One region of the Lawsonibacter sp. LCP25S3_E2 genome, then DNA from elsewhere that is predicted to be linked to it. Evidence: a T-box and tRNA genes for the amino acid it is inferred to sense, from the RefSeq annotation. Region 1 holds a T-box; the other regions hold tRNA genes.
The links. The T-box of region 1 lies ahead of ACTQ3R_RS11345 (glycine--tRNA ligase). A T-box ahead of a tRNA ligase gene usually reads a tRNA of that ligase, here a tRNA-Gly.

Region 2: it encodes a tRNA-Gly, which carries the amino acid that the T-box ahead of ACTQ3R_RS11345 (glycine--tRNA ligase) is inferred to sense. The anticodon was not compared.
Region 3: it encodes a tRNA-Gly, which carries the amino acid that the T-box ahead of ACTQ3R_RS11345 (glycine--tRNA ligase) is inferred to sense. The anticodon was not compared.

What each region holds. Positions count from the first base shown of each region.
Region 1 is NZ_JBQKJL010000012.1:73,155-80,825, forward strand. Features, by position in the region: gene ACTQ3R_RS11340 (vWA domain-containing protein) at 1-1,067, shown strand, start outside; T-box leader at 1,113-1,319, shown strand; gene ACTQ3R_RS11345 (glycine--tRNA ligase) at 1,412-2,833, shown strand; gene ACTQ3R_RS11350 (LTA synthase family protein) at 2,998-4,863, shown strand; gene ACTQ3R_RS11355 (peptidoglycan DD-metalloendopeptidase family protein) at 4,913-6,439, opposite strand; gene ACTQ3R_RS11360 (hypothetical protein) at 6,666-6,953, opposite strand; gene typA (translational GTPase TypA) at 7,266-7,671, shown strand, end outside.
Region 2 is NZ_JBQKJL010000004.1:47,655-55,325, forward strand. Features, by position in the region: gene ACTQ3R_RS05135 (Na+/H+ antiporter NhaC family protein) at 1-1,728, shown strand, start outside; tRNA gene ACTQ3R_RS05140 (tRNA-Gly) at 1,866-1,939, shown strand; gene ACTQ3R_RS05145 (cation:proton antiporter) at 2,241-3,500, opposite strand; gene dhaS (dihydroxyacetone kinase transcriptional activator DhaS) at 3,716-4,312, shown strand; gene ACTQ3R_RS05155 (nucleoside kinase) at 4,645-6,309, shown strand; gene ACTQ3R_RS05160 (DegV family protein) at 6,572-7,435, shown strand; gene ACTQ3R_RS05165 (alpha-amylase family glycosyl hydrolase) at 7,527-7,671, opposite strand, start outside.
Region 3 is NZ_JBQKJL010000008.1:25,224-32,894, forward strand. Features, by position in the region: gene ACTQ3R_RS08655 (ABC transporter ATP-binding protein) at 1-752, shown strand, start outside; gene ACTQ3R_RS08660 (RNA polymerase sigma factor) at 875-1,390, shown strand; gene ACTQ3R_RS08665 (hypothetical protein) at 1,443-2,033, shown strand; tRNA gene ACTQ3R_RS08670 (tRNA-Gly) at 2,320-2,395, opposite strand; gene ACTQ3R_RS08675 (hypothetical protein) at 2,454-2,984, opposite strand; gene smc (chromosome segregation protein SMC) at 3,215-6,787, shown strand; gene ACTQ3R_RS08685 (zinc ribbon domain-containing protein) at 6,810-7,112, shown strand; gene ftsY (signal recognition particle-docking protein FtsY) at 7,128-7,671, shown strand, end outside.

The DNA of each region.
Region 1 (7,671 bases):
GGTGCCTTTTAGTGAAAAGTGAGGCGGACTTCGACGCCTTTGACCGCACCTTCCTGGAGTATTTTAAGGACGTCCCCTTCCAGCAGGAGGTCTCTCAGGAGCTGCTGGACTGGCTCAACAAGCCGGATGTGCTCTCCGACTACGCCACCTGGGACGAGGAGCAAGCCCTTCGCAATCTGGGTTTCTCCGAGGAGGAGATCGAGCAGATGCTCCGGGAGCGCATGGCCGAGCAGACCGAGGAGCACAACGGCGGCAGCTACTGGGTGGGTACCCACGGCATGTCCATGTTCGGCAACAGCGGCAACTCCCCCAAGGGCATCCGGGTGGGGGGCGAGAGCATGCACCACCGGGCCTTCCGGGTGGCGGGGGAGCGGAAGTTCCGGGATTTCCGCCGGGACAACACCCTGGACACCCGGCAGTTTCAGGTGGCCCTGCGCAAACTGCGGCAGTTTTCCGGTCTGGTGGACCTCCCCCCTACTGAGTTTGATGTGGACAACACCATCAAGGATACCGCCGACAATGGCGGCGTGCTGAAGGTGCGCTACAAGCGCCCTCGGGAAAATACCGTCAAAGTGCTGCTGATGATGGATTCCGGCGGCTCCATGGACTACTATAGCAACCTGTGCTCTGCCCTCTTTCAGGCGGTGAGCAAATCCGGGCACTTTAAGGATTTGAAGGTCTACTACTTTCACAACTGTCCCTACGCCCGCCTCTACCACGACCCCATGCTCATGTCCAAAAACAGCGTGACTACCGACTGGGTGCTCTCCAACATCCCCAGCGACTATAAGCTCATTTTGGTGGGGGACGCCCAGATGGCCCCCTATGAGCTCATGGGCGGCTACTATGGCCGGTGGGACCGGGAGGACGGCCCCAAGTGCGGCATGGACTGGCTGCGGCTTTTGAAGGGCCGTTTCAAGCACAGCATCTGGCTCAACCCCAGCCGCCGCCCCCAGTGGGGGGCTTATTGGTCCGAGACCTATGATGTCATTGCCAGGGAATTTCCCATGTTCCCCCTGACAGTGGAGGGTCTGGAAGAGGGCATGAAGAAGCTTTTGTCCCGATAGTGGAAAAATCCCTTGACATTGGGGCAAAACTATCATAAAATGCTTACCAAAGCGACGACAGGAAACAGTACCCTGCGGCCGGGTTTTAGAGAGAGGATGGCTGGTGAAAATCCTCCGAAGGCGCGGCGGGAAGGCCTCCTGGAGCGCGGGCAGGAAATGGCCCGCCGGTCCCCGCCGTTACCGGGAACGAAGTGCGTGTCAGCCAGACACGAATTCAGGTGGAACCACGGACAGTTTTTGTTCGCCCTGAGCCGATTCAAAACGGCTCAGGGCGTTTTTGTTTGCCAGAAGGTGCATTGAAATTGCCTTGAGCCAAGGATGCTTGACAGAAAGGAAGTTATCACATGAAAAACACCGAAAAGACCATGGAAAAGATCGTAAACCTCTGTAAGGGCCGGGGCTTTATCTTCTCCGGCAGCGAGATCTACGGCGGCCTGGCCAACACCTGGGACTACGGCCCTCTGGGTGTGGAGCTGAAGAACAACGTGAAGAAGGCCTGGTGGAAGAAGTTCGTCCAGGAGAACCCCTATAACGTGGGTCTGGACGCCGCCATCCTGATGAACCCCCAGGTGTGGGTGGCCTCCGGCCACGTGGGCGGTTTCTCCGATCCTCTGATGGATTGTAAAGAGTGTAAGGAGCGCTTCCGCGCCGACAAGGTCATCGAGGACTGGTGCCAGGAAAATAGCTTCGACCTGGGCCACAGCGTGGATGCCATGAGCCAGGCCCAGATGAAGGAGTTTGTGGAGGAGCACAACATCTGCTGTCCCTCCTGCGGCAAACACAACTGGACCGACATCCGCCAGTTCAACCTGATGTTCAAGACCTTCCAGGGCGTCACCGAGGATGCGAAGAACACCGTATACCTCCGGCCTGAGACCGCCCAGGGCATCTTTGTCAACTTCCAGAACGTCCAGCGCACCACCCGCCGCAAGCTGCCCTTCGGTGTGTGCCAGGTGGGCAAGTCCTTCCGCAACGAGATCACTCCGGGCAACTTCACCTTCCGCACCCGTGAGTTTGAGCAGATGGAGCTGGAGTTCTTCTGCAAGCCCGGCACTGAGCTGGAGTGGTTTGCCTACTGGAAGCAGTTCTGCCACCAGTGGCTGCTGGACCTGGGCATGAAGGACGAGAACCTGCGTCTGCGGGACCACGATCCTGAGGAGCTCTCCCACTACTCCAACGCCACCACCGACTTTGAGTTCGTCTTCCCCTTCGGCTGGGGCGAGCTGTGGGGTGTTGCATCCCGCACCAACTTTGACCTGAACGCCCACCAGACCACCTCCGGCAAGGACATGACCTACTTTGACCAGGAGAGCAATGAGCACTATATCCCCTATGTGGTGGAGCCCTCCCTGGGTGCTGACCGTGTGACCCTGGCCTTCCTGGTGGACGCCTATGACGAGGAGGTCGTGGACGCGGAGAAGAACGATGTCCGCACCGTCCTGCGCCTCCACCCCGCCCTGGCCCCCTTCAAGTGCGCCGTGCTGCCCCTCAGCAAGAAGCTGGGTGACAAGGCCCGTGAGATCCAGGCGGAGCTCTCCAAGTACTTTATGGTGGACTATGACGACGCCGGTTCCATCGGCAAGCGTTACCGCCGTCAGGACGAGGTGGGCACTCCCTACTGCATCACCGTGGACTTCCAGACCGTGGGCAGCGAGACCGAGGAGGCCGACCACGCTGTCACCATCCGTAACCGTGACACCATGGAGCAGGTGCGGGTTCCCATCAGCGAGCTGAAGGCTTGGCTGGAGGAGAAGCTGGCCTACTAAGAGCAAACCCAATAACGGCTGAATTTGGCTGGAGCGCTTCCCAAAAGGAGGGCGCTCCGGCCTCTTTTTCCTCTTTTTGCTTGCAAATCAGAAGAAAAAGCGCTAAAATATACAAATATTCTTTGGGCACTGATGAACATCCCACAGGGATCGGAGGAGCTTTTATGAAAACACTGCTGCAAATCATGCGCCTGCCTTCCGGCACACAGGAGCGATATGGCCGGGCCCACCAGATTTGGATGGCCCTGGCCCTGACGGGGCTGGGGTGCTGCATTGGGTTATTGTCCCTGCTGTGTTCCGCTATGGCGGTGGAGACGCTGGTGAGCAAGGATCTGCTTTTATCCTATCTCACCGATCCGCTTATTTTGTTTCTCAACCTCTGGCCCCCGGTGCTGCTGGTCTGGCTCTTTTATTTTCTGTTCCGCCGGGCCTGGGTGGGCTTTTTAGGGGGATTTCTCCCCATCATGGGTGTGGCCCTGGTCAATTACTTTAAAATCCAGCTCCGGGCCGACCCCTTCCTGGCGGTAGACCTGAGCCTTGCCTCAGAAGCGGCGGGAATTGTGGGAAATTATGAGCTGGAACTCAATTGGCTTATCTGGCTGGTGGTGGCCGCCCTTGTGGGGGGACTGATCTTTTCCATTGTCCTCATGCCCCAGGGAATCAAGGGCTGGCCCATACGGATGCTGGGGGCGGTTTCGGCCGCAGCGCTGCTGTGCGTCAGCTTTGTGAGCATCTATCTCAACGACTACTATTACGAAAAGACCGGCGGGGCTATGCCCTGGGATGAGGCCCAGGACTATGTGACAAAGGGTGGGATCTACCCCTTCCTCCACTCCTTCCGGGAGCTGATTTTTGTGGCGCCGGAGGACTACGACGAGCCTACTGCCGCCCAGCTTCTGGGACAGTATAAAGACGCGGATATCCCCGAGGAGCAAAAGGTGTCGGTCATGGGAATCATGCTGGAGGCCTTCTGCGACCTGACGGACTTTGAGGTGCTGGCCCAGCAGGACAGCGTGATGGAGGTCTATGCCCCCTGGCACCAGCTGGCGGAGCAATCTGTGTCCGGGCGGCTGCTTACCAATATTTTCGCCGGAGGAACGGTGGACACCGAGTGGGCCTTTCTCACCGGCTATTCCAGCCACAGTGATTTTATTCAGAATACGGATTCCTATGTGTGGTATCTGGACGGCCAGGGCTATCAGACCTTCGGCAGCCACCCAGGCTTCGGCTGGTTTTATGACCGGCAGACCATCAACCAGCTTCTGGGTTTTCAGGAGTACTGGTTCACGGAAAACCACTATGGGGAGCTGGTAGACCCGGTGGCCGCCCAGTGGAATTCCGACCATATTCTCATGGAGGAGCTGTTAAAACAGCTCCAGGAGCGCATCCAGGACGGCCCCTGCTTCTCCTTCTCCGTCTCCTACCAGAATCACGGCCCCTATGAGTGGAAATATACCTCCGGGGACAGCTATCTTACCCCTGAGACCACTGGATTCAGTGACTCCACCTGCAACATCTGGAACAACTACCTCATGCGTGTGTCGGATACCCTGTCGGCCATTACCGATCTGGTGGATGGCCTGGAGGCAATGGAGGAGCCGGTGGTGCTGGTCCTCTTTGGGGACCACAAGCCCTGGGGCGGAAATGGAAATACCGGCTACACCGAGCTGGGCTGTACCTTTGATCTTACCACGGTCCAGGGTTTTTACGACTACTTCGCTACCCCCTATCTCATCTGGGCCAATTCCGCGGCCAAGGAAGTGCTGGGCAGCGACTTTACCGGAGACGGCGGCGATTTCTCCCCCTGCTTCCTGATGGAAGAGGTCTTTACCCAGTGCGGCTGGGAGGGGCCGGGCTTTATGCAGCTGGCACGGGAGATGCGGGCACTGACTCCCCTGGTCCATGAGCAGGGGATCTACTGGAAAGACGGCGCCCCCTGCTATGAGCTGACCGAGGAAGAGCAGAAGATCGTAACCATGTATCAAAATGTGGAGTATTACCGGGAACACACGGTGGAGCCGGAGATTTGAGAAAAAAGAGGAATAAAAAAGGATGGGCCTTTGCCCATCCTTTTTTTCATTATCGCAAATAGTTCAGGGGGTTTACCGCGGTGCCCCGCACCCGGACCTCAAAGTGGCAGTGCACGCCGGTGCTGTTGCCGGTGCTGCCTGCTTTGGCAATGGCCTGGCCCTGATAGACCTTGTCACCGGCCGAGACCAGCAGGGAGGAATTGTGGGCGTAATAGGTCTGGACCCCGTTGTCGTGGGTGATGATGACCAGGTAGCCGTAAGAGCCCTTCCAGCCGGCAAAGGTAACGGTGCCGCCGTCGGCGGCCTTAATCTTCTCTCCATAGGTGGCGTGGATATCCAGGCCGGAGTGGTAATCGTAGTAGCCATAGAGATAGCGGCCGCCAAAGTAGGAGTTGATGCGGCGGCTGGAGGTGGGCCAGCTGTAGGTGCCGGTAGAGGCCGTCTTGGGCTTTTCCTTGGTACCCACGGCCTTGACGGTGGTGGTGGGCTCCCGCAGGGTGGTGGAGCTGATGATGGTCCGTTCCTGCTCGTAGCCGTTCACATAGACCACATCGGCTTCGATCTGGGCTTCGCCCTCCTCCCCCTGGGTAATGATCTTGCTGTCGCCCTTATACATGGAGCTGTCCTCCACGGTTTCCACCGGGCATTCAATGGCCTGGGTGTAAACCTCGTGGTCCAGGGTCTGGACCGAGAGGGTGGGGATTTGTTCCTTTACGTTCAGCACGTCCCCGATCATCAGGCGGTTGATGTCGATGCCGGGGTTCAGGGCCTTTAAATCGCTGACGGACATGTCGTTGGCATAGGCGATGGCGTTGAAGGTATCGCCCTTTTCCACCGTATAGGTGGTTTCGCCGGTGGAGTTGGCCTCCAGGGCCTGGCGCATCTCGTCGGTGGTCATCAGGTCCTCCACAGCATAGACGTTACGCACCTGCAGGTTTTCTACAAACTCCGTTTTTACGGTATTTTCTGTGGTGTACTGGTCCTTCAGATCATCCAGCATGTTGGACAGGGAGTTTTCATCCTTCACCGCGCCGATGGCGCGGCCGTCCACCACCACTTCATAGGCCCGCAGTTCATCGCTTACCTCGTTGAGCTGTTCATAGAAATAATTGCGGATGGTCTGCTCGTCGTTGAGATCGCTTTTTAAGGTAAGGCCAAATTCATAATCCACCTGGGCTTCCACCTGGTAATCATAGCCCAGCAGCTGGGAGCCCTGGTTTTCCACGGTGGCGATGGCGTGGTCCACAATGCTCTGATCGGCCACCACGCCCACCTGCTCCCCATCCACCACCACGGCATAGCTGGTGGAATAGAGGGTGGTCAGGGTAAGGGCAGAGCCTAAGGCAGCCGAGACCAAAATAAATGTAATGGGGCCTACGGCCCGGTTGCCCGCCGCCGCCCCGTGAAAGAGGTGGGTCCAGCGGCGAATGTGGATGCGGGACCACTCCCGGCCTACCTTGTAGTAGAGCATAAGCTTTTTCTTCCGGGGGGACTGGTCAATTCGCTCCCAAAGGGAGGTAAATGTTTCATTTAGTTTGGCGGCAAGTTCCTGAAGCCGCGCCTGAAGCTGTTCCATCTGGGGTTACCTCGCTTCTGTCAAAGAAAAAATGACAAAGTTGCAATAAGAGTTACAAAACGGTAACAATACTATACACAAATTTATTTTTGCCGTCAACCCCTTTGCCCAAAAAGCGTGGAAAAAATTGTACAAAAAAAGAATGCCGGGAGGTTTTCCCGGCATTCTTTTAACAAATCTTGTCCAGACTATAACGAATTACGAAACGGAAGAAGGGGAGCCGGACTTAAAAGAGGTTCAGTGCAAAGGAGAGGGTCATGACGATCACACCCAGACTGGCACAGGCGTCCAGCACCCAGGCGGCCCATTCCCGGCGCCGGCCGCGCTTTTTTCCGGTGGAGGGCAAAAGGGTGAGCTGGGGCTTTTGCACCGGAGCCGGCTGACTGTGGTGCTCCAGTTTGGGGGCCAGGCTCCCCTCCTGGGTCAGGGCGAGCTTACGGCGGAACTCAGACAAATCCACCAGGTTGCCCTCATGGCGAATGAAATTGGAAGTGGCGTAGTAGACCGTTTTCATGCGAGATCCCTCCGTTTCGTTTTGACCAAATTTTATGGGAAAGATAGTCCGAAAAAACGGACTATTCTGACATCTTACAACAAAATTCGTGCCTCTGGCTATAAAATACAACAAACGTTCCATAATGTCAAGAGAAATTCGAACATTTTTTCCATTCTTGAAATCCATGGAACAGGTCCTTCTATGGGAAACAGACGAAAAAGAGGCAAAAAGGTTCCTGGTTCATAATTTTTTTCTTCTCCTGGTTGCGTTTTGGAGAAAATAGAGGTATAATAGCCAATCGTTGAGAAATCCAAGAGAGGTGCAGCTTCCATGCGGAATGAAAAACTGAGAAACGTAGCAATTATTGCCCACGTCGACCATGGCAAGACCACCCTGGTAGACGAGCTGCTCAAGCAGTCGGGCGTATACCGAGAGAACCAGACCGTGGTGGACCGGGTCATGGACTCCAACGACCTGGAGCGGGAGCGCGGCATCACCATTACGGCCAAAAATACCGCTGTACAGTACGGCGATATTAAGATCAACATTGTGGACACTCCGGGCCACGCCGACTTCGGCGGCGAGGTGGAGCGCATTTTGAAGATGGTCAATGGCGTCATCCTGCTGGTGGACGCCGCCGAGGGCCCCATGCCCCAGACCCGCTTTGTGCTGAGCAAGGCCCTGGAGCTGGGCCACCGGGTCATCGTGGTGGTCAACAAGATCGACCGCCCCGACC
Region 2 (7,671 bases), on a different contig from region 1:
AGAGCTAGAAGATCCTGGCCCGTGCGTGTCATCGTCCTTTTCATGATGGTCCTCGCTCTGGCCACCACCGCCTTTGCTGCCGGCGATCCCACAGAGGAGACCGGCACAAAGATGATCAGCTGTCCCGATTGCGGCGGCATTGGCATTGTCCTGACAGATGAAGGAGAGGCCGCTGCCTGCCCCGCCTGTGAAGGAACCGGCTACGTGGTTTCTCCCAGCAATTATTACAACACCGGCCTGGCCCTGCTGCCCCCTATGATCGCCATTGCTCTGGCCCTGATCACCAAGGAAGTCTACTCCTCCCTGTTCATCGGTATCGTGGTAGGCGGACTGCTTTATTCCAACTTCTCCTTTGAGGGAACCCTGAACCATGTGTTCAGCGGCGGTATTGTTGCCTCCCTGTCCGACAGCTACAATGTAGGTATCTTGATCTTCCTGGTCATTCTGGGCACCATGGTGTGTCTGATGAACAAGGCCGGCGGCTCCGCTGCCTTCGGCCGCTGGGCAAAGAAGAACATCAAGTCCCGTGCCGGTGCTCAGCTGGCCTCTGTGCTTCTGGGCTGCCTCATCTTCATTGACGACTATTTTAACTGTCTCACCGTGGGCAGCGTCATGCGTCCCATCACCGACAAGCACCAGGTCTCCCGCGCCAAGCTGGCCTACATCATCGACGCCACTGCCGCTCCTGTGTGTATCATCGCCCCCATCTCCTCCTGGGCCGCTGCTGTGTCCGGCTTTGCAGAGGATGGCCAGGGCCTGAACCTGTTTATTCGCGCCATTCCCTATAACTTCTACGCCCTGCTGACCATCTTAATGATGCTGGGCTTGATCCTGTTCAATGTGGACTTCGGTCCTATGGCAAAGTTTGAGCGCAATGCTGTGGAAAAGGGTGACCTGTTCTCTGGTTCTAACCCCTATGCCATGCTGGATGAGGACATCGACGACACCAAGGGCACCGTCATGGATCTGGTACTTCCCATCATCGTGCTGGTCATCTGCTGCGTGGTAGGTATGATCTATTCCGGCGGCTTCTTCTCCGGCAGCGACTTCGTCACCGCCTTTTCCAACTCCGACGCCTCTGTGGGCCTGATGCTGGGTTCCGCATTCGGCCTGCTCTTCGCTTTCATTTACTACTTTGTGCGCCGCTCTATGAGCTTCAAGGAAATGATGGGCTGTATCCCCGAGGGCTTCAAGGCCATGGTTCCCGCTATTCTGATCCTCACCTTCGCCTGGACCCTGAAGAGCATGACCGATTCTCTGGGTGCCAAGTACTTTGTCCGTGACTTTGTGCGCAGCGCTGAGCACCTGCAGATGTTCCTGCCCGTGATCGTTTTCGTCATCGGCTGCCTTCTGGCCTTTGCCACCGGCACCAGCTGGGGCACCTTCGGCATTCTGATTCCCATCGTTCAGAACGTCTTCTCCATGGACAACCCCCTGGCCATCATCTGCATCTCCGCTTGTATGGCCGGCGCTGTGTGCGGCGACCACTGCTCCCCCATCTCCGACACCACCATCATGGCCTCTGCCGGCGCTCAGTGCGACCACGTAAACCATGTGTCCACTCAGCTCCCCTACGCCATCTCCTGTGCGGTCATCTCCGGCATCAGCTACCTGATTGCCGGTGTGCTGGCCATCAACGGCCTGCCCGGCATCATCGCTCTGCCGGTAGGCATTGTTCTGATGTTGGGTTTCCTGATGATCATGAGAAACAACAAGGCCGCTGTTTAACCTACATTTCGCAAAAGGCCGCTCTTTTGAGAGCGGCCTTTTCTTTATTCCAGTAAAAGAAAAAATCCGGAACGACAAATTTCCGCTTGCATTTACATGGAAAATATGGTATAGTATGAAAGCTTTCAACAGAACACGCAGGTGTAGTTCAATGGCAGAATGTCAGCTTCCCAAGCTGAACACGAGGGTTCGATTCCCTTCACCTGCTCCACGCCGGAGCAAGCGATATACCGCTTGCTCCGGCTTATTTTATAAGTCAGAGCACACTCATTTTGCTGCTCCTCCTTTCCAAATCACAACCTCTTTCACTGGGTTGTGATTTGGTTTTAGGTGCAGCCCCAGAGCATTGGCCTCTATAGTGCTGCAATATTTCAAAAAAGAAGGACATCCCTTTGGATGTCCTTCTTTTTTGGAACATATCGAACCATCATTTTGTTTCTTTCAAAACCCTGTGGTCCGTATGTAATGCGCTTATTTTTGTAGGCAGAAGCACTTTCCTGCCAACGCTGCCGTCAGGACAGCCTTTCCAGGTCCTCCTGCATACCTGCGTGGTTGGCCTTCCCCAGTTCTCCGGCCAGCTGAAATCCCTTTCGCGCCAAAAATACCGCGATCACTTCATTTATGACTGCTGCAGCCGCAATGGTGCCGCGGACAATATCTCCGTACGGTCTAAATTCTCCGGTCAATGCGGAGATCGCAATTCCAGTCAGAACCAGTGACACACCGGAGTGGGGCATTAGTGTAAGCCCTAAATATTTTCGAACGGTATCCGGCGCCCCGGATATTCCCGCCCCTAACGCTGCACCGCCAATTTTTCCTGCCCCTCTGGCCAGAATATAAACGGCTGTGAAGAGTCCGGCCTCCAGAATGAGATGATAGTCCAACGGAGCCCCCAGATTCAGAATAATCAGGGTAAAGCAGCCTCCGATCACAGGGGCACACACGTCCATCATGTCCTCCAGAATATCAGACGGGACGCGGTTGGCGAACACTGCAGAATAGACCATACCAGAGAGCATGAAGTTGAGCACAGGGAAGGGCATACAATAGGTGTTGGCTGCCATAGTAAGGCCAGCCGTGAGCAGAACACCGAAGAATGCCACAGCAGCATTTCTCCTGCTGTGCTTGCTGCGGCACAAGATTGCGGATATTGGAAGGCCTACCGCAATTCCAATAATAACGGGGAAGAAAATAACCAGAAAAATGAGAGAGCCGGGCACTGTGCCGCCTGCGGTCTGCCCCAGCACAATGCTCATGACTGACAGGAATACCGCAATTGCAGCCACATCATCCAAAACAGCCAGTGGGATCAGCGTACGGGTTACCGGGCCTTCGGTATGATATTCGGTCACGATTGACAATGCAGGCGCAGGCGCGGTCGCCAGCGCAATGCCGCCGAAAATGAGCCCCAGGAACATAGGGATCTCCATAAAATAAAATATGGCACAAAAGGCCGCACTTACCACGGCAAAGGTGCCCAGGGACTCCGTCAGCGTGATGACCAGCACCTGTTTTCCATAGGTCTTCATTTTTCTCCAGACCATCTCTGTCCCCAGCATCAAGCCCATGCCGCATTCCAACACGGAGATGAGCTGGTGATAGGCAGGTGCATCCAAAAGGTCCTGTGTCAGCAGATTGGCCGCGTTAGGGCCCAGCGCCATGCCCGCAACCAGAAAGCCCAGTACAGCAGGCATTTTTAGTTTGGCGGCCAATTTTCCAAAACAAGCCCCCAATATCACGACTGCAAGCAGGCGTATGAAATCCATCAGCATAGTATGTTCCTCGTTTCTTTATAATAAAGTAAGTTGTGACTGTCTCCTCCACTCCAAAACACACGGCCCGTCTTGTACAGCTCCTATTCTTTTTATAAGCAGCATGATTCCATGCAGCCCCCGGAATTCTTCCACCTGTCGGTACAAATGATGGATAGTTGCGGTCCTGCAAATTCCATGATAAAATACAAAAAACTCTTTCTGGAGGCAGAGCAATGTCCAATTCCGACTTTACAAAGTTTATGATCGCTCGGGGCTTTAAGCAGCTGCTGGAGAAGAACTCCTTTTTGGATATCTCTGTGGGGGACATCGCTCGACACTGTAAAATCAGCCGGAATACCTTTTATTATCACTTTCGGGATAAGTACGATGTGATCTCCTGGATTTTTTATACGGAAATCACCCCTCTGATTGGCGATACGCTGTCCATGGATCAATGGGGAAACGGGATGCGGGCCCTGTGCCACTATATGCAGGCGAACAAGTCTTTCTATACGAATGTCCTGCAATTTGAGGGGCAGAACAGCCTTGCGGACTGCCTGATGGATTTCTATCAAAATCTGATGCAGGACATCATTCTGAATGCCGGTGGAGATCAACTGCTTGAACCCAACCAGATCAGGGTCATTGCCCGCTTCTATGCACACGGAATGTCCGGCGTTCTGCTGGACTGGGTAAAAAACGGAATGGTAAGGGATCCCGACGCCACCATCAGAATGCTGGAGGATCTTCTTTCCGGTGAGATCTTCACACAAATTCTCGCGATTCCAAACGATCGTGAAAAAACGGAAGAGCCCGGTGTGAATTTGTGAAATATTTTATTCCTCTGCAGCCCTTTTGCCCATAGGAAACTGGGCCGGATTGTCCCAAAATAGGACATATCCATATTTTTGTCATACGTTCCGCTTGGTTGATATCAAGCGGAACATTTTATTTCTGCAGCTGGCCTCATTTTCATGTAGAGAAAGTTTACATAAAGTTATATTTCCGCGGCGAACACCGTATTCTGGCACGACCATAGGTTTTTCCGATTCTGCATGCAATCAACAATAGTACAGAATGAGTGTTTGCTCTTTCCGAGTTTTTGAGGTATGATACAGAAATACAGATATAACTGCCAACCGCAGGCAAGGGAGGTTTGTATATGGAACATTTATATCATGTAACGGTAGACGGCATTATGCGTCAATATCCCGCCGGGACATCCTACCAGGCCATCGCACAGGAATTCCAAGCGTCCTATCCCAGTGACATCCTTCTTGTGGAACGCAACGGCAAGCTCTGCGAGCTCGGAAAATGCCTGGACCGGGACTGCACCCTGAAAATGATCACCTTACAAGACAAGCCCGGCCTCCAAACCTATGAGCGCAGCGCCATATTTTTAATGCTCAAAGCGTTCTATGACATCATCGGTCAAAATCATATTGAGCAAATCTGTGTAGAATACTCTCTCAGTCATGCGTTGTTTATCCGTGCCAAAGGAGAATTTCAGCTGAATGAACCGCTGCTGGAGCAGGTGGAGTCCCGGATGCGGGAACTGGTCCGTCAGGCCATTCCCATTCAAAAGCACTCCATCTCAACAGACGATGCCATTGAAATGTTTGAAAAACGCAGCCTGCACGACAAGGCAAAGCTGCTTCGCTGCCGGATCAGCTCACGGGTCAACTATTATTCCCTGGAGGATTTCTCTGACTACTTCTACGGCTATATGGTTCCAAATACCAGCTATATCAAATGCTTCCATCTGGAACTGTTTGACCGCGGTCTCATTTTGCGGCTGCCTGATCCGCAGGCACCAGACCGCCTTGCCGCTTTCCAGCCATCCCTTAAAGTCTTTCAGGCGCTTTATGATGCGGACCAAAAGTCGAAACATCTGCACATTTCCAATGTGGCAGATCTCAATGAAGCCATCTGCTGCGGAAATGCCACCAGTATCATCCTGGCCCATGAAGCCATGATGGAAAAGCGAATCGGCGACCTGGCCGAGACCATTGCCCAGCGCCGGGATGTTCGCTTTGTTATGATCGCCGGCCCCTCTTCTTCCGGGAAGACAACCTTTTCCCACCGCCTATCCACCCAACTGATGGCTTGCGGGCTGACCCCTCATGCCATTGCCACGGATAACTACTTCAAAAACCGTTCCGAAACGCCACGGGATGCCAACGGACAATATGACTTTGAAAGCCTGGGTGCCATGGATGTTGAGCAATTCAACCATGACATGACGCTGCTTTTACAGGGGGAGACCGTAGAACTTCCTCAATTCAACTTCAAAAAAGGGATCCGGGAATATAACGGGGACCGGCTTACTTTGGGACCGCGGGATGTGCTGGTAATAGAGGGCATTCATTGCCTGAATGATGCCTTTTCCTATTCTCTGCCCAAACAGAGCAAGTTTAAAATCTATATCAGCTGCCTTACTACATTGAACGTAGACGATCACAACCGGATTCCTACCACAGATGCCAGATTGCTGCGCCGAATTGAACGGGATGCCAGGACGCGGGGATACAGTGCCAGGGCCACCATCCAAATGTGGCCTTCGGTACGGCGCGGCGAAGAATCCAACATCTTCCCCTATCAGGACAGCGCAGACGCGGTATTCAACTCCGCCCTTATTTATGAAATCGCCCTGCTCAAACCCTATATTGAACCGCTGCTGTTTGGAGTCCCCAAGGATTGTCCGGAATATCTGGAAGCAAAGCGGCTTTTGAAATTTTTGAGCTACTTTCTGCCGCTGCCCGCCGATCAGGTCCCCACAACCTCTCTCATGCGGGAGTTTATTGGCGGTGGGTGCTATCATGTCTAACGGCCCACGTTTTACCGGAAAAGGAACCTGGCATACAGCACTCACATTTAGTACAATTCGGTCAAACTGTCCGCATTACGGACAGTTTGATCAAATTGACCATTTCTTACCTGGTACGTTTCCTCTACAATCCGTTCTGATAAAATGGAGAAGTCTAATTAGACCAGTCTAATTTACAGCAACGGAGCGGCCCCCCTACGGGTCCGGGCACAGTCGCCCTTTTTCTGAGGGCAGCCTAAACTAAAATTGAGAGGAGAAGCATGTGAAGACGGCAGTTGTAACCGACAGCAACAGCGGTATTTTTGAAGAAGAAGGAAAGCAGTTGGGAGTATTTGTGCTTCCCATGCCGGTCCTGATCGATAATAACGTATATTTTGAGGGGCACAACCTCTCCAGCACACAATTCTATCAGTATCTGCAGGAGGGCAGAGATATTACAACCTCTCAGCCTTCTCCCGGCGATCTTTCTGCTTTGTGGGAACAGGTGCTGGATCTGGGCTATGACGAGTTGGTCTACATCCCCATGTCCAGCGGCCTGAGCAACTCTTGTGCCACCGCGAAAATACTCTCAGAGGACTATGACGGCAAAGTTTTCGTGGTAGACAACCACCGTATTTCGGTCACACAGCGGTATTCTGTGCTGGATGCTCTGGCATTGGCACAAAGCGGATGTACCGCTCGGGAGATCCATGCAGAACTGGAGCAGAGCGGATTGGACTCCATTATCTATATCGGGGTCGAAACTCTGCAATATCTCAAACGCGGCGGTCGTGTGACACCAGCTGCGGCTGCCATGGGTGCAATCATGGGAATCAAGCCGCTTCTGCTCATTCAGGGGGATAAGCTGGATGCCTGCGCCAAGGTGCGTGGGACCGCCAATTGTAAAAAGCGGCTGGTCCAGTATCTGGAACAGGCCGCGGAAGACTATGCAAGAAGAGGGATTCCATTTCAGGCTGCCGCTGCAGGCAGCTTCCTTACCCAGTCAGAGACACAGGCATGGAAAGCCCTTTGCCAGGAGCTCTTTCCCGAGCAGACCCCCCACTACGATCCCCTTACCTGCAGCATCGGCAGTCATGTAGGTCCCGGTGCCTTCGGAATGGCCATCACCCGCAGGCTTGTTCGCTAAACACTTTTGAAATCGCCCGACCCATTTCCCACAGTAATATACCCTGACATAAAAAGGAAGGCGTACCTGACCGGTACGCCTTCTCTTTTTATTACCACTCCATTTTCCAGAACTGTGCACTGTAGGGGGCCAGCTCACTGCCGCCGCCAAAGTCGTGTTTCTCTCCGGTAATGAGATCCCATGCGAGGCCGCAGCCCGCATCAAAGTGGGCCGTATAAGGCTCACTATCGGCATTG
Region 3 (7,671 bases), on a different contig from region 1:
ACGAGAAAAAAGCGTTGTCCGGGCTGTCCCTCCACCTGGAGCCGGGAGATTTTGTCACCATTGTGGGTTCCAACGGGGCAGGGAAATCCACCCTGTTCAATGCCATTGCCGGAGCATTTTATGTGGACGAGGGATCCATTCGGCTGTCCGGAGAGGATATTACCTTTAAGCCGGAATACCGGCGCAGCCGGGAGATGGGCCGCCTGTTTCAGGACCCCATGCGGGGGACCGCTCCTCATATGACCATTGGGGAAAATCTGGCCCTGGCCTATCTTCGTACCGCCAAAAACCAGCACGCCTACTTTAGCCGTATTACCAAAAAAGATCTGGCCTTTTTCCGGGATCAGCTGGCAAAGCTGGATATGGGACTGGAGGACCGGATGAAACAGCCAGTGGGGCTGTTGTCCGGCGGACAGCGGCAGGCGCTTACCCTGCTCATGTCCACCATGGTTCCCCCAAAGCTGCTTTTGCTGGATGAGCACACCGCCGCGCTGGACCCGGCTACTGCAGAGAAGGTGCTGAACATCACCCGTGACGTGGTGGCGGAGCACCACATCACCACCCTGATGGTTACCCACAATATGCATCAGGCGCTGGAGCTGGGCAACCGGACCCTGATGATGGATAATGGAAATATTATTCTGGATGTACAGGGAGAGCAGCGAAGCCATATGACAGTGAACGATCTGCTGGAGCAGTTCCGAGTGGGAGCAGGGAAAAATCTGGACAACGACCGCATTTTGCTGTCGTAACGTTTGGGCCGCCGGGTTTCGGCGGCTCAAATTTTTTACAGAGGAGTGGGATTTTTTGCTTCTGTCATGGATATTACTGGATGAAAGGCCTTTCCAAAAAGAGTTCCAAGGAGGTGGCAGCTGTGACAGACGAAACGTTTCGACAAGCGGCGCAGGCCTATGGCGATACCATTTATCGGGTCGCATATCATGCGGTCAAGAATCAGGCGGACGCTGAGGATATTATGCAGACGGTGCTGCTCAGATTGCTGGAATGTGACAAAGAATTCGAGAGCGAGGAGCATCTGAAGCACTGGCTTTTGCGGGTATCGGTAAATGAAAGCCGTAAGCTTTTACGCTCCTTTTGGCGGCGCACATCGGTTCCGCTGGAGGAGTGGCATGATCAGGCGGCGCCAGAGGATGGCCAGCGGGCCGAGCTCATGCGGGCGGTCATGGGTCTGGAGACCAAATACCGCCTGACCGTTTATCTCTATTATTATGAGGGGTGTTCGGTGGCGGAGGTAGCTGCTGCGCTCCGGGCCAACCCCTCCACGGTGCAGACCTGGCTGCTCAGGGCCAGGGCCCGTCTGCGTAAAGAGCTTTCTGACGATGGAGAAGGGGAGGGATCTCATTATGTTCGATCCGCAGGTTTATCGTGAAGCATGTGGGAAGATGACTGTCCCACAAGACAAATTGGAGGAAATGATTGTAATGACACAAGCCAAAGAGAAAAAGGTTCGCCGCCCGTTCCGGGCTGCTCTGATTGCGGCTGCCGCTGTGGCTATGATGGTGGTGGGGGTAGGTGCAGCCAACCCCGAGGCCGTGCAGGAGCTATTTGTACAAATCGCAACGGTTGTACGGGTAGATGAGTACCGCCAGGAAATGGTTACCAGCGAAGGCGAGTCCATCACAGTTTTAAGTATTCCTGAGGTGAATGTGGAAAACCGGGATGGGCAGGCGATCCTGATCGTGGATGAGGAAGAACGGGACATTACGCAGGCATTGGCAGAGCAGGGAACCTATGTCTATGAAAAGACCACTCCTCAGGATACTAAACTGTGTGTGGAAGTGACAGGTAGCGCAGAGCAGTGGGAAATCACAGTGTCCATGGAGGAGGAAGGCAAGCAGGTGGGATCTTTTACCACCAGCAGCGAAGAGAATGCACTGGCTCCGGGACAGGTGCAGGACAATTACAGCGTCAATGAAGGTGTGGAGATCTCCAAAGCGGGAGAGGAGCTGAACAAAGAGATCTGTGTCAGCGAATATGATGGAGAGACAGCCGCTGTGATTCCCGTGAAGTAAGAAATATTCCATACACAGCAAATAAGGAGGACATCCCAAAAGGGATGTCCTCCTTTTAAAATAGAGAACGGTGCAGAAAAAATGGAGACATACCAAATGGTACATCTCCATTGCATGGAGCGAGTGACGAGGCTCGAACTCGCTTCCGTACCCACAAAAGCTTCGCTTTTGTGGGGCCCCACCTCAGATTTAAAACTATGCGGCTACCCCGCATAGTTGGTGGAGGTAGCGAGTTCTCGGGGAAAAAGAAAAATGGAGACATACCAAATGGTATATCTCCATTACATGGAGCGAGTGACGAGGCTCGAACTCGCTACCTCCACCTTGGCAAGGTGGCGCTCTACCAGATGAGCTACACTCGCGGCGACAAACGATATTATAGCAGATATTTCTGCAAAGTCAACCCCTTTTTTCAAAAAATTATGCCGGCCTGAGGGAGGACAGTCCCGCCAGCAATCCCCGGTGCACAGGGGTCAGACATTGCATGGAACAAAAGTCTGCGGGGCGTACCAGAGTAGGCGGTTTTGGCAGTTCCACCGCATGGCAGGTTTCCAACAGGTCGGCCACAAACTGAGAGCAGAAGTAATGGCGGCGGCGCTGGAGCGGCAGATTCAAAAAACAGGCAAATGCCCCCAAGATGCTATAGTGGTAGTGTTCCTTCTGCCGGTACATGTTCCGCAGCCGTTTTTGGAGCTGAAAATAGGTTTGATCACTGACTTGTAGGGTAAATAGACAGCAGGGGATGCAGCGCCTGCCAGAGATCTGCTCTTCTACCAGCCCGGCGGGGAGGGCAAAGTGCGGATGTTTTCGGGCGAAGCTGTAAAAAGGTCCCTCTGGCCCCGCCAGACCGATGGAGGCGTGGGTATAGTCGTCCTGGGTGGCAAAATGGATGAGCCGGGAAAACCAGGTCCCGGACCGGGTCAACAGAATATAAACGGTACGTTCTGACATTGTGTTCCCTCCCCAATGAGCTTCTAATGGTATGATAGCGGGGGGAGAAAAAAGCGGGCTGAAGAGAAGATTAAGATTTTTATAAAATTGAGAAAAAATAGTTTGAGAAAGCTTGGGCGATTGCATTGGAACAGGGTTTTTGCTATAATATATTATCTATTGCTATGTCTGAATTCAGGAACTGACGCGAAGACAGACTATGTGTTTGCGGAAGATGCGAGGTGGCCTTTTTGTACTTAAAAGCATTGGAAATCCAGGGCTTCAAGTCGTTTCCCGACAAGACGGTGCTGACCTTTGGCGAGGACATCACCGCTATTGTGGGTCCAAATGGCTCGGGTAAATCTAATATCTCGGATGCCATCCGCTGGGTCATGGGGGAGCAGTCCACCCGTGTCCTGCGGGGCGGAAAAATGGAGGACGTCATCTTCGGCGGCACTGCCAAACGCAAGCAGACGGGCTATGCCGAGGTTTCCCTGGTGCTGGACAACACCTCCCATATCTTTGATATGGAGGAGTCTGAGGTGATGGTCACCCGGCGGTACTACCGCTCAGGAGAGAGCGAGTACTATATCAACCGCCGTTCCGTCCGCCTTAAGGACGTCAACGAGCTGTTTATGGATACCGGACTGGGCCGGGAGGGCTACTCCATCATCGGTCAGGGCAAGATTGATGAGATCCTGTCTGTCAAATCCGCCGACCGCCGGGAAGTGTTTGAAGAGGCGGCGGGAATCTCCCGTTACCGCCACCGGAAGGAAGAGGCGGAGCGCAAGCTGGAGCGGACGGACGAAAATCTGGTGCGCATCAACGACAAGATTTCTGAGCTGGAGTACCAGGTGGAGCCGCTCCGGGAGCAGAGTGAAAAGGCCAAGAAGTTTCTGGTCCTCCGGGATGAACTGCGGGGGCTGGAAATTTCCGTTTGGCTGGATACTCTGGAGCGTATCCGCACCAACAATATCAAGCTGGAAGCCGACTATCAGGAGGCAGTGCGTCAGCGGGAAGAGGTGCGGGTGGCGCAGGAGAAGGCCTACGCCGCCGCGGAACAATTCTCTCAGCAGATGCGGGAGAAGGATGTGGAGGCGGACCGGCTGCGCTTTGAGCTTCAGGGCCGCCAGGCCAGGATGAACGAGCTGGAGTCGGCCATTGCCGTTCTTCAAAGCAACATTGCCCACAACCAGGAGTCCGCGCAGCGCATCCGTGCGGACTTGGAGCAGCAGGAAGGACGAGAGGGATCTCTCTCCGCCCAGATCGAGCAGCGTCGGGAGCGCCTTTGCGAAATTGAACAGCAGCTGGAGCAGGGACGGTCTGCGCTGGAGGAGAAAAGCCGGGAGGCGGAAGAGGCTGCCCAGTCTGCCGGGACCCTGGCCCAGGAACTGGAGCAGCTGCGCAGCCAGGCGGACCTGGGAAGTGCTGGGGCTGCCGAAGCCAAGGCACTGCTCTCCGCCCTGGCCGCCGCCGCCCAGGAGGTGCTGGACCGGGATGAGAACGTGCGCCGGGAACTGAGCGAGTTGGAGCAGCGCCTGGAGCAGGCGCGGGGAGACAGCAAAGCCGCCCGGAAACGTTATGAGGATGCCCTGGAGGAGCGGGACGCGGTGAAGAACGTCATCAGCGGCTATCAGCTCCGGATGGATTCCCGGCAAAAGAAGGCGAACGAGGCCAAAGACCGCCATGTAAAGCTCCAGATGGAGGAAAACGCACTTACTTCCCGGATGAAGCTCCTCCGGGAAATGGAGCAGATGCACGAGGGCTATTCCAAAGCGGTAAAGCTGGTGGTGGGGGAGGCCCAGCGGGGGACCCTTCAACACATCCACGGCCCGGTGGCCGACCTTTTGAAGGTGCCTGACCAGTACACCGTGGCCATTGAGACCGCCCTGGGCGGCGCCATGCAGAATATCGTGGTGGACCGGGAGGAGGACGGCAAGGCCGTCATCCAATATCTGAAACGCCGGGATGCCGGCCGGGCCACCATTTTGCCCCTCAGCTCCATCCGTCCGGGAGAGCTGCGGGAGGGACAGAGCCTTCAGAGAGAGCCTGGCTTTGTGGGCGTAGGTGACCAGCTGGTCAGCTTCGATCCCCGATATAAAAATGTATTTTCCAACCTGCTGGGCCGGGTGGCTGTGATGGAAAACCTGGATAGTGCCATTGCCGTGGCCCGGAAGTACGGCTATAAATTCCGGATTGTCACCCTGGACGGCCAGGTGCTCAATCCCGGCGGCTCGATGACCGGCGGCTCCGCCAGCCGCAGCGCCGGTATTTTGAGCCGGGCCAACGAGCTGGAGCGGCTGGGCAAACAGCTGGAGGACATTCGAAGCCAAGTGGCCCAGGGAGGCCGGGATCTGGCCGAAGCAGAGCGGGAGACCACTGCCGCCCGCTATGAGCTGGAGACTGCCCAGAACCAGCTGCGCCAATGGGAGGATACCATTTTGAAGGCGGAGGGTGAGGTTTCCCACTGCCGCAGCGTGGTCGCCGACTTGGAGAGCCAGCAGGAGAGCCTGGGGGAGGAGCTGGAGCAGCTGAAGAGCCGCTCCGGCCAGATCGAAGAGGATACCCAGACCGCCCGGATTCGGATCCAGGAGCTGGAGGGAGAGGCTGCCGCCTTGAAGAGCGAGGCGGAAGGAAAGGCCAAGGGACAAAGTGATCTGCAGGAGCGTTCGGCCCGCATCGCACGGCAGGCCGCCGAGCTCACCGCCGCCCAGGCTGCCCTGGAGGCAGAACGGGAGGCCACCCGTTCGGGCCTTCACGAGCTGGAGAGCCTGAAGGCCAGCATGGCTGGGGACCGTACCCAGAGCCAGGCTCTCATGGCCGACTATGAGAGCAAAAATGAGAGCTTTGCTTTGGAAATTCAGGAAAAGCAGGCGGCGTTGTCCAACCTTCAGGAGGAGAACCGGGCCCAAAATGAGGCAGTGGCCCGACTGAACCAGGAGAAGCTGGCGCTGGAGGGAGAGCGGGTGAAGTCCACCCGAGAGAGCCAAAGCCTCAACGAGGAGCTGCTCCGGACCGAGGGCGAGGTCTCCCGTCTGGATCAGCGGCGGGTGTCCGCATCCATGGAGGAAAAGCAGCTGCTGGACAAGCTGTGGGAGAACTATGAGCTCTCTCACGAGGCAGCCAAGCAGCAGCGCATTGAGATCGAATCGGTTCAGAAGGCCAGCCGCCGCATTGCCGAGCTGAAGCGTTCTATTTCTGCCCTGGGCAATGTCAATGTGGGAGCCATTGAAGAATTCCAGCGGGTCAATGAGCGCTACACCTATCTCACCGACCAGCGGGATGATGTGGACCGGGCCAAAAAGGAGCTGGAGGAGATCATCACCGGAATTACCGCGGAGATGAAAACTATCTTTGCACGGGAGTTCAAGACCATTAACGAAGCCTTTGGACAGACCTTTGTGGAGCTCTTTGGGGGCGGCAAGGCCACATTGGAGTTGGAGGACCCGGATGACATCCTCAACTGCGGCATTGAAATCAAGGTCCAGCCTCCGGGCAAGGCCCTGAAGATCATTACCCTTCTCTCCGGCGGAGAGAAGGCCTTTGTGGCCATCGCGCTGTACTTTGCAATCTTAAAGGTACGCCCCACCCCCTTCGTGGTGATGGATGAGATCGAGGCCGCTCTGGACGACAACAATGTGGTGCGGTTTGCCCACTATATGCGCGCCATGTCGGATAAGACCCAGTTTATCGTCATCACTCACCGCCGCGGCACCATGGAGGAGGCCGATATCCTCTACGGCGTCACCATGCAGGAGCAGGGCGTAAGCCGAATGCTGACTATCAACCTGAACGATGTGGAAAAAGAACTGAATATTCGGTAATGTGCTCCAAGGAGGAAGGATATTGAACGAATCAGAACAAAAGAAGCAGGGTTGGCTGCCCATTGTGGGCCTCATCGCCCTGATCATCGTGCTGTTTGTAGGCATTAAGCTGGTGTTTGCCGCACTGGGTGCGGCCATCCCGCAAGAGCCTGCCGGCCACGGGGAACCTGCAGGTCCCGGAGGCCCCGGCCTGACGGAGCAGGTGGAAAAGCCGGGGCCCGCGCAGAATACTCCGGCCTTCTGTCCCTTCTGCGGGGAGGAATTGAACGATTCCTTCCAGTGGGGGCAGTACTGCCCCTATTGTGGGGAGAAAGTGGAACAATAAGGAGAGAAACAACCTATGGGCTTTTTTGATAAACTGAAAAAGATCAACATCTTTGCCAGCTTCGGCTCCGAGCTCAACGACGATTTCTATGATGAGCTGGAGGAGTCTCTGATTCTGGCGGATACAGGTATGGATGTGACCCTGGAGCTGGTGGAAGAGCTGAAAAGCCGGGTGCGCCAGCGGGGCATTAAAACCCTGGAGGAGGCCCGAAGCTGCATGGTGGAGGTCATTGCCGATGCCCTCAGCGCGGGAGAGACCGCTCTCAATTTGTCCACCCGTCCCTCCGTGGTGCTGTTTATCGGGGTGAATGGAGTGGGGAAAACCACCACCATCGGCAAGATCGGCCGCCAGCTGAAGGGAGAGCGGAAGAAGGTCCTCTTCTGTGCCGCCGATACCTTCCGGGCCGCTGCCGCCGAGCAGCTGACCATCTGGGCCGACCGGGCCGGGGTGGACATCATCAAGCAGCACGAGGGGGCCGACCCCGCCGCCGTAGTTTTTGACGCCATGAGCGCCGCCAAAGCCAGGGGCACCGATGTGGTGCTGGTGGATACTGCCGGGC